Regions from separate parts of the Streptomyces sp. NPDC037273 genome, predicted to be linked through region 3. Evidence: riboswitches for the same ligand, from Rfam matches in the RefSeq annotation. Region 3 holds a riboswitch; each other region holds the start of a gene.
What was found. Region 3 has a riboswitch for cobalamin ahead of ACZ7G1_RS01765 (energy-coupling factor ABC transporter permease). Riboswitches for the same ligand answer to the same signal wherever they lie in the genome.

Region 1 (2,189 bases), on a different contig from region 3:
GGCACGGCGGGGGCCCGGGGGAAATCCCCGGGCCCCTTCGCGCGCCGCCGGGGCAGACTGGCGTCATGGACTTCACGATCAGGGCGGTACGGCCCGAGGAGTACGAGGAGCTCGGCGACCTCACCGGCTTCACGTATCTGAACGACGGGCTGCTGCTGCACGGCGAGGACGATTTCTACCTGGCCGTACTGCGCGACACGGAGCGCCGGGCGCGCGAGAGCGAGGTCCTGGTCGCCGCCGACGCGGACGGCCGGATCATCGGCGGGGTGACCTTCGCCCCCGGCGGCACCACCTGGGCGGACATCGCCGTCCCCGGCGAGGCCGAGTTCCGGATGCTCGTGGTCGCGCCGGAGGCCCGCGGCAGGGGCGTCGGAGAGGCGCTCGTACGGGCCTGTGCGGACCGGGCGCGGGCCCTTCCCGACTGCGCCCGCCTGGTGCTCTCCACGGACGCCAAGATGGTCTCGGCGCACCGGATCTACGAGCGGATGGGCTTCGTCCGCACGCCGGAACGGGACTGGCAGCCGATCCCCGAGCACTCCCTGCGGACCTACGCCCTGGAGCTGTAGCCCCCGGACCGACACAACATGTGGGGGGTGCCGTCAGCGGCGCCCCCCACATGTATGCTCATCCTCGCTGTCGACGCAGGGAAATCCGGCGCGAATCCGGAACTGTCCCGCAACGGTGTGCTTCGTGCGGTTTCGTACGGAGCGAGTCCGAGGACCTGCCGGCGGCGCACCCGGTCCGTCCGTTCCGGGTGTCACTGACGTCCGGGCCTCGCGGAGTGGGCCGGTGGACGCGGCGCATCCGCGCGTACGGATGCCTCGCCCGCCTTCCCCCGCCCGCGGCCAGGAGCCGAGCGAGGGAGAGCCCCCACGTGACCATCGCGCCCGCCGATCCGGCCACGGAGATCGAGAGCGACGGACCCGGCACCGTACTGCTGCGGACCCTGACCGATCTCACCGCCGATCTCCCCGACACCGACCCCGGCAAGGTCGCCGCCGCCGCGCTGCGCGGCCGCAGCGCCGCGTCGGACGAGGCGGAACTGCGCGAGCTGGCCACCGAGGCGGCCGCGGGCCTGATCGCCGAGGACCCGGCGTACTCCCGGCTCGCCGCCCGGCTCCTGACCCTCACCATCGCCGACGAGGCGGCCGGCCAGGGCGCGGTCTCCTTCTCCGCCTCCGTGGCCGTCGGTCACCGCGAGGGCCTGATCGCCGACCGCACCGCCGACTTCGTCGCGCTGCACGCCGACCGCCTCGACGCCACGATCGACGCCGCCGGCGACGACCGCTTCGGCTACTTCGGTCTGCGCACCCTCTACTCGCGCTACCTGCTGCGCCACCCGATCACCCGCAAGGTGATCGAGACCCCCCAGCACTTCATGCTCCGGGTGGCCTGCGGCCTCGCGGAGGACGAGAGCGTCCGCGCGCTCGACGAGGTGGCGGCCCTCTACGGCCTGATGAGCCGCCTGGACTACCTGCCCTCCTCCCCCACGCTCTTCAACTCGGGCACCCGCCACCCGCAGATGTCCTCCTGCTACCTCCTGGACTCCCCCCAGGACGAGCTGGACTCCATCTACGACCGCTACCACCAGGTCGCGCGCCTCTCGAAGCACGCCGGCGGCATCGGGCTGTCCTACTCCCGCATCCGCGCCCGCGGTTCGCTGATCCGCGGCACCAACGGCCACTCGAACGGCATCGTCCCGTTCCTGAAGACCCTCGACGCCTCCGTCGCCGCCGTGAACCAGGGCGGCCGCCGCAAGGGCGCCGCCGCGGTCTACCTGGAGACCTGGCACGCCGACATCGAGGAGTTCCTTGAGCTCCGCGACAACACGGGCGAGGACCAGCGCCGTACGCACAACCTGAACCTGGCGCACTGGATCCCGGACGAGTTCATGCGCCGGGTCAACGCGGACGCCGACTGGTCGCTGTTCTCCCCCTCGGACGTGCCCGAGCTCGTCGACCTGTGGGGCGACGAGTTCGACGCCGCCTACCGCGCCGCCGAGGCCAAGGGCCTGGCCCGCAAGTCGATGCCGGCCCGCGACCTGTACGGCCGCATGATGCGGACCCTGGCGCAGACCGGCAACGGCTGGATGACCTTCAAGGACGCCTCGAACCGCACGGCCAACCAGACCGCCGAGCCGGGCTCGGTCGTGCACTCCTCGAACCTCTGCACCGAGATCATCGAGGTCA
Region 2 (2,189 bases), on a different contig from region 3:
CGGCGGGGCCGAGCGGGCCGGGGGCGGGCGGGGGCCCGTAGAGCAGCAGCGATTCCGCCGGGGTCACGGGCTGCGCCGTGATGCCCGCCCGGTCGAGGGCGTCCGCCAGGCCGGGGGCGTACCCCTCGGGGAGCTCCGCGACCCGCCAGGCGCCGGTTCCGGCCGTGCGTGCGGCGTCCAGGAAGGCCCCGGCGGCGGCGAGCGCGGCGCGGGGGGCGTCGGCTCCGGCGACCCGGAACGCCCGCCCGCCGACGTACAGGAGCGCCGACTCCCCCTCCACTGCGACCAAGGTCACATCTCCGCCGAGCCCGGCCACGTCCCCGCGCCCGTCGTCGAGGACGAAGAGGAAACGGCCGGAAAGCGTTGCCGCCCACGGTTCGGCGCAGAGGAGGGCGTCGAGTTCCCTGGCCCACAACTGGACCTCGGGACCGCCGAGTCCGTCGAGGCCGGCGGCGGGGGAGACGACGATGTTGCGGACGCGCTCGTGCGTGGACGAGGGCAGCAGGCCCGCGTCCGCGAGCAGCGCGGCGAGCTCCGCGCCGCAGCCGTCCGCGAGGCCGCGGAGCTCCGCGTTGCCCCGGGAGGTGATGCTGACCGACCCGTCGCCCAGGGACTCCGCCGCGTCCGCCAGCGCCTCGACCTGACGTGCGGTCAGTCTGCCTGCGGGGAGGCGCAGTCGGGCCAGGCCGCCGTCGTCGGCGGCGTGCAGGCGCAGCGCCCCGGGGCAGGCGTCGCCACGGTCCCTTGCGGGGGGTTCGTTCCGCTCGGGCGTCGAGGGTGGGGTGGGCGGCATGGCGGCGAGCATACCCACGGGGAACGGGCCGCTCACCGGGTGTGATCCGGCCGACTCCCCGGCTCTCTTCGGCCTGTCCGCGCCACGATCTAGGATGCAGATCGGCATGGGGTCCCAGGACCCCGGGGAGGAAGCCCGGTGAGAATCCGGCGCGGTCCCGCCACTGTGAGCCCGTACCGGCCGAGCCGGCACGGGTGAGTCAGGAACTCCTGCCATCCATACGACCACCCGGGGCGCGGACAACCCCGAGGAAGGCCTGCGCACGCCATGCTGCTCCTGCTGTCGCACTCCGACACCGACCTGCTCAGCGCCCGCGCGGCGAACGCCGCCGCGACCGGACCGGTGGAGTACCGCTTCGCCAACCCGGCCCGCCTTCCCCTCGCCGACCTCGCCGGCCTCCTCGACGAGGCCGAACTCGTCGTCGTCCGCCTCCTCGGCGGGCTCCGCTCCTGGCAGGAGGGGATCGACGCGATCCGCGCCGCCGGGAAGCCGGTCGTCGTCCTCAGCGGCGAACAGGCCCCCGACGCCCAGCTGATGGAGGCCTCCACCGTCCCCGTCGGCGTCGCCACCGAGGCCCACGCCTACCTGGCGCACGGCGGCCCGGCGAACCTGGAGCAGCTGGCCCGCTTCCTCTCCGACACCGTCCTGCTCACCGGCCACGGCTTCGAGGCCCCGGCGGCCGCCCCCACCTGGGGCCCGCTGGAGCGCACCCCGCGCCGCACCGAGGGCCCGACGGTGGCCGTGCTCTACTACCGCGCCCACCACATGAGCGGGAACACCGCCTTCGTCGGCGCCCTCTGCGACGCGATCGAGGACGCCGGCGCCCAGGCCCTGCCGCTGTACGTGGCGTCCCTGCGGGCCCCCGAGGCCGAGCTCGTCGCCACCCTCGGCGGCGCCGACGCGATCGTCACGACCGTCCTCGCGGCCGGCGGCACGAAGCCCGCCGAGGCGCAGGCCGGCGGCGACGAAGAAGCGTGGGACGCGGGGGCGCTGGCCGCGCTCGACGTGCCGATCCTCCAGGCGCTGTGCCTGACCGGCTCGCGCTCGGCGTGGGAGGAGAACGACGAGGGCCTGTCGCCGCTCGACGCCGCCAGCCAGGTCGCCGTGCCCGAGTTCGACGGCCGGCTCATCACCGTCCCGTTCTCCTTCAAGGAGATCGACGCCGACGGCCTGCCCGCGTACGTCGCCGACGCCGAGCGCGCGGCCCGCGTCGCCGGCATCGCCGTCCGGCACGCCCGGCTCCGCCACATCCCGAACGCCGAGAAGAAGCTGGCGCTCGTCCTCTCCGCGTACCCGACGAAGCACTCCCGCATCGGCAACGCGGTCGGCCTCGACACCCCCGCCTCCGCGGTCGCGCTGCTCCGCCGCCTGATCGCCGAGGGCTACGACTTCGGGC
Region 3 (2,189 bases):
GAGGGTGCCGTGGGGACCGTACCCCTGGTGGCCCGCAAGGGCAGGGCGAGCTACCTGGGCGAGCGGTCCGTCGGGCATCAGGACCCGGGTGCGACGTCCTCGGCGCTGCTGTTCGCGACGCTCGCGGAGACCGCGGACGCGGAGGGGGTGTCGTGAGCGGGGAGGGCGGCTGTACGGCTCCGGAGGCGGGCGGGGCGCGCGGGGGTCCGGCGGGTGCCGGTTCCGCGCATGTCGGCATCGTGCTCGTGTCGCACAGTGCGGCGGTGGCGGGGGCGGTGGCCGAGTTGGCGCGGGGGCTCGCGGGCGGTGGGGAGCTGGCGCCGGTGGCGCCGGCGGGCGGGACCGCCGACGGGGGGCTCGGGACGAGTTCCGAGCTGATCGCGGAGGCGGCGAAGGAGGTCGACCGGGGGGCCGGGGTGGCGCTCCTGGTCGATCTGGGGAGTGCCGTGCTCACCGTGAAGGCCCTGCTGGCCGAGGGGGACGAACTGCCCGAAGGGGCGCGTCTGGTGGACGCGCCGTTCGTCGAGGGGGCGGTCGCGGCGCTGGTGACGGCGAGTGTCGGCGGGGACATCGAGGCGGTGGTGGCGGCGGCTTCGGAGGCGTACGGCTACCGCAAGGAATGAGGCGCGGAGGCGTACGTACACCGCCGGGAACGGGCCTCGGGGGTGGGTGCGCGGAGTGACGGAGAGGCCGCACCGGGTGGCGACCGTGTTGTGATGTACCTGGTCAACGCACTAATGTCGCAGGGCCTTGGTGTACGGGAAACCGGTGAAGTACCGGTGCGGCCCTCGCCACTGTGATCGGGAGGTCCGGCTCCACCCCCGCGGGAACGCCCTCGGGGAAGCCACTGGACCGCGACGGGAGACCGTCGGGGTGTGGGAAGGCGGAGTCGGACGGCATGACCGTCAGCCAGGAGACCGGCCAGGGTGCGTTGTCCATCCACGAGGTGCTGGAGAGGTCTCCCGACCATGCATATAGCCGAGGGGTATCTTCCCCCTGCGCACGCCGCCGCCTGGGGCGTCGCGGCCGCCCCGTTCGTCGTCCACGGGGTCCGCGCGCTGACCCGCGAGGTGCGGTCGAACCCCGAATCCACCCTGCTGCTCGGCGCGTCCGGCGCCTTCACGTTCGTCCTCTCGGCGCTCAAGTTGCCTTCGGTGACGGGTAGTTGCTCCCATCCGACCGGTACGGGCCTGGGCGCGATCCTGTTCCGGCCGCCGATCATGGCCGTCCTCGGCACGATCACCCTGCTGTTCCAGGCGCTGCTGCTCGCCCACGGCGGCCTCACCACGCTCGGCGCGAACGCCTTCTCGATGGCGATCGTCGGGCCCTGGGCGGGTTACGGGACCTACCGGCTGCTGCGGAAGTTCGGTACGCCCCTGATGGTCGCCGTCTTCTTCGGCGCGTTCGTCGCCGACCTCTCCACGTACTGCGTCACCAGCGTGCAGCTGGCGCTCGCCTTCCCCGACCCCGGCAGCGGCGTGCCCGGCGCGCTCGCCAAGTTCGGCGGGATCTTCGCGGTGACGCAGATTCCGCTCGCCGTCAGCGAGGGCCTGCTCACCGTGCTCGTGATGCGGCTCCTCACCCAGTCCAGCAAGGGTGATCTGACCCGCCTGGGCGTGCTCCCCCGCCCGCGCACGGAACTCCAGGACGAGGCGGCCACCCGATGAGCCCCAAGATCAGCCGCAAGATCAGCCGCAACGCGAAGATCAACGGCCTGCTGCTGCTCGTCGTCGTCGCGCTCGCGGTCCTGCCGCTCGTGCTCGGCCTGGGCGACCACAAGGAAGCCCCGTTCACCGGCTCCGACGCGGAGGCCGAGACCGCGATCACCGAGCTCGAGCCCGACTACGAGCCCTGGTTCAGCCCCCTGTACGAACCGCCGTCCGGCGAGATCGAGTCCGCGTTGTTCGCCCTCCAGGCGGCGCTGGGCGCGGGGGTCCTTGCGTACTACTTCGGCCTGCGGCGCGGGCGGCGGCAGGGGACGGCGCTGGCGGCGAAGGCCGGAGGGGCGGCTGAGGCGGATGGGGCGGGTGAGGTGCCGGCCGAGGGGCCCGGCTCCGCCACGACGGCGGCCGACGGCCCCGACGCGCCCGCCGACGGCGACCGCGCTGCCGGTCGTGACACCCGCGGGCCGGGGGCGTAGGCGTTCATGCTGCCGATCGACGCGGCGGCGCACAGCAGTCGCTGGCGCT
Region 4 (2,189 bases), on a different contig from region 3:
GCCGCACGCCGAGGGAGCCCGCGAAGGAGGCCTCGACGGGTCCTGCGTTGGGGCTGGGGTGCTTCGCCGCGTCCGCCCGCCAGGCCCGTACGGCCCCGCGCGGGTTCCCGCCGGCGACGGTCGCCAGGGCGGCGGTGAGGCGCGCCCCGGGCCAGCCGGCCACGTCGTCGAGCCGGGCCGAGGCCCAGCCGAAGCGGCGCAGCCGCGGCGACTTGTGCCCGACCATCGCGTCCAGGGTGTTGACGGCCCGGAAGCCGACGAGTCCCGGCACGCCCGCGACGGCGCCCCAGAACAGGGCGCCGACCACCGCGTCGGAGGTGTTCTCGGCGACGGATTCGACGACCGCGCGGGCCATCGCGGGACCGTCGAGGGAGTGCGGGTCGCGCCCGCAGAGGTGGGGCAGCCGCTCGCGCGCCACCTCCAGGTCCCCGGCGGCCAGCGCGCCGCCGATGGCGCGGGCCTCGCGCCCCAGGGTCGTCCCGCCGACGACGGCCCAGACGGCGGCCGCGGTCAGGGCGACGGAGGCGGCGCGGCTGCCCCGTACCGTACGGGCGGCGAGGGCGCCGGCGGCGGCGGTGGTCCCGGCGCAGACGGCCGTGTGGAGGGCTCCCCAGCCGCGGTGGTCGTGCCACAGGGCCCGTTCGACGCCGGCCGCCGCCCGGCCGAACGCGGCGACGGGATGGCCGCGGCGGGGATCGCCGACGAGCCGGTCGACGGCGAGGCCGAGGGCCGCTCCGTACGCGAAGACACCGGTGGCTCGGGAAACGCTGCGGCTGCAGCCGGGCATGGCGCTATGTCCTCACTCAGGGTCCGCGCCCTGGATCGACGTGACCGGCGGCGAGAGTTCCTGACTCCCGGACCCTTCGGATCCGGTCACAGTGGCGGGACCGCGCCGGATTCGCACCGGGCTTCCTCTGCTGCCGCCGTAATGGCCCCGGAAGTCCACCACGGGCCGAGAACACCCGTCAACTCACCCTTGACCTGCGTCGCGTCACTGTGCGGAGCACCACAAACACGACGGCCGGGCGGCCCGCTCCCGAAGGTGCGGACCGCCCGGCCGAGGTAACCGGGGACCGTCAGGCGACGATCAGGTAGATGCCGTACGCCACGGCCGCCAGGCACAGGGCGAAGCAGGCGTAGGCGCCGGTGCGGGCCAGGACGGCGGAGCCGCCCTGGGCGGCGGCCTGCTCCTGCTTGGAGAGGCCGATGATGCCGAGGGTGAAGAGGCCCACCAGGGCGACGGTCGCCACGAGGCTGACTCCGAAGACGGAGCCGAGGGCTGCCCAGTCGATCTTCATGCTTGGTTCCAGTTCCTTAGACCGCGGCGGCGGGGGCCGGGGGAGCGGCAGGGTCCGTGGGGACCGGCGCGGGGATGGTGGTCTTGAGGTCCTCGTCCGCGACGGCGGCGACGGAGCCGGCCGGCGGCGGGGTGACGGCGGCGATCGCGGTGGTGACCACGCCGTCGGCCTCGGCCTCGGCCTCGACGTCGTTGACGTTGGTGTGGTCGACCACCTGGCGGCGGGAGATCAGCCAGATGCCGAGGCAGGAGGCGACCAGGAAGGCCGCGACCGTGTAGACGCCCCAGTCGCCCTGGCGGGCGATGTACTCGGCTCCCGCGGCGACCAGGCCGGCGGCCGGCAGGGTCAGGCCCCAGGCGACGAACATGCGGGTGGCCGTCGACCAGCGGACGACGCCGCCCTTGCGGCCCAGGCCCGCGCCCATCACGGCACCGGAGACGGAGTGCGTGGTGGAGAGGGAGAAGCCCAGGTGGGAGGAGGCCAGGATGACCGTGGCCGCGCTGGTCTGGGCGGCGAAGCCCTGCTGCGGCTGGAGGTCCGTGAGGCCCTTGCCCATGGTGCGGATGATGCGCCAGCCGCCGAGGTAGGTGCCGAGCGCGATCGCCAGGCCCGCGGACACGATGACCCAGACCGGCGGGTTGGAGCCCGGGGCGAGGGTGCCGCCGGCGACCAGGGCGAGGGTGATGATGCCCATCGTCTTCTGGGCGTCGTTGGTGCCGTGGGCGAGGGAGACGAGGCCGGCGGAGGCGATCTGGCCGACCCGGTAGCCCTTGGCGGTGTGCTTCTCGTCGGTCTTGGCGCCGATCTTGTACGTCAGCTTCGTGCCCAGCATCGCGGCGATGCCCGCGACGATCGGAGCGGCGATGGCCGGGATGAGGACCTTGGTGACGA

Region 1: it holds a riboswitch for cobalamin, as region 3 does, so the genes downstream of both, ACZ7G1_RS10560 (ribonucleoside-diphosphate reductase subunit alpha) here and ACZ7G1_RS01765 (energy-coupling factor ABC transporter permease) in region 3, are expected to answer to the same signal.
Region 2: it holds a riboswitch for cobalamin, as region 3 does, so the genes downstream of both, cobN (cobaltochelatase subunit CobN) here and ACZ7G1_RS01765 (energy-coupling factor ABC transporter permease) in region 3, are expected to answer to the same signal.
Region 4: it holds a riboswitch for cobalamin, as region 3 does, so the genes downstream of both, ACZ7G1_RS32310 (cobalamin biosynthesis protein) here and ACZ7G1_RS01765 (energy-coupling factor ABC transporter permease) in region 3, are expected to answer to the same signal.

Annotation. Positions count from the first base shown of each region.
Region 1 covers NZ_JBVJVO010000003.1:272,790-274,978, reverse strand. Annotated here, with positions in the region: gene ACZ7G1_RS10565 (GNAT family N-acetyltransferase) at 66-566, shown strand; cobalamin riboswitch at 584-743, shown strand; gene ACZ7G1_RS10560 (ribonucleoside-diphosphate reductase subunit alpha) at 875-2,189, shown strand, end outside.
Region 2 covers NZ_JBVJVO010000006.1:417,420-419,608, forward strand. Annotated here, with positions in the region: gene ACZ7G1_RS19475 (cobalamin biosynthesis protein CobG) at 1-805, opposite strand, end outside; cobalamin riboswitch at 889-1,014, shown strand; gene cobN (cobaltochelatase subunit CobN) at 1,061-2,189, shown strand, end outside.
Region 3 covers NZ_JBVJVO010000001.1:398,284-400,472, reverse strand. Annotated here, with positions in the region: gene dhaL (dihydroxyacetone kinase subunit DhaL) at 1-156, shown strand, start outside; gene ACZ7G1_RS01770 (PTS-dependent dihydroxyacetone kinase phosphotransferase subunit DhaM) at 237-623, shown strand; cobalamin riboswitch at 708-940, shown strand; gene ACZ7G1_RS01765 (energy-coupling factor ABC transporter permease) at 969-1,667, shown strand; gene ACZ7G1_RS01760 (energy-coupling factor ABC transporter substrate-binding protein) at 1,688-2,140, shown strand; gene cbiQ (cobalt ECF transporter T component CbiQ) at 2,147-2,189, shown strand, end outside.
Region 4 covers NZ_JBVJVO010000016.1:134,039-136,227, forward strand. Annotated here, with positions in the region: gene ACZ7G1_RS32310 (cobalamin biosynthesis protein) at 1-787, opposite strand, end outside; cobalamin riboswitch at 823-962, opposite strand; gene ACZ7G1_RS32315 (hypothetical protein) at 1,077-1,298, opposite strand; gene ACZ7G1_RS32320 (inorganic phosphate transporter) at 1,315-2,189, opposite strand, start outside.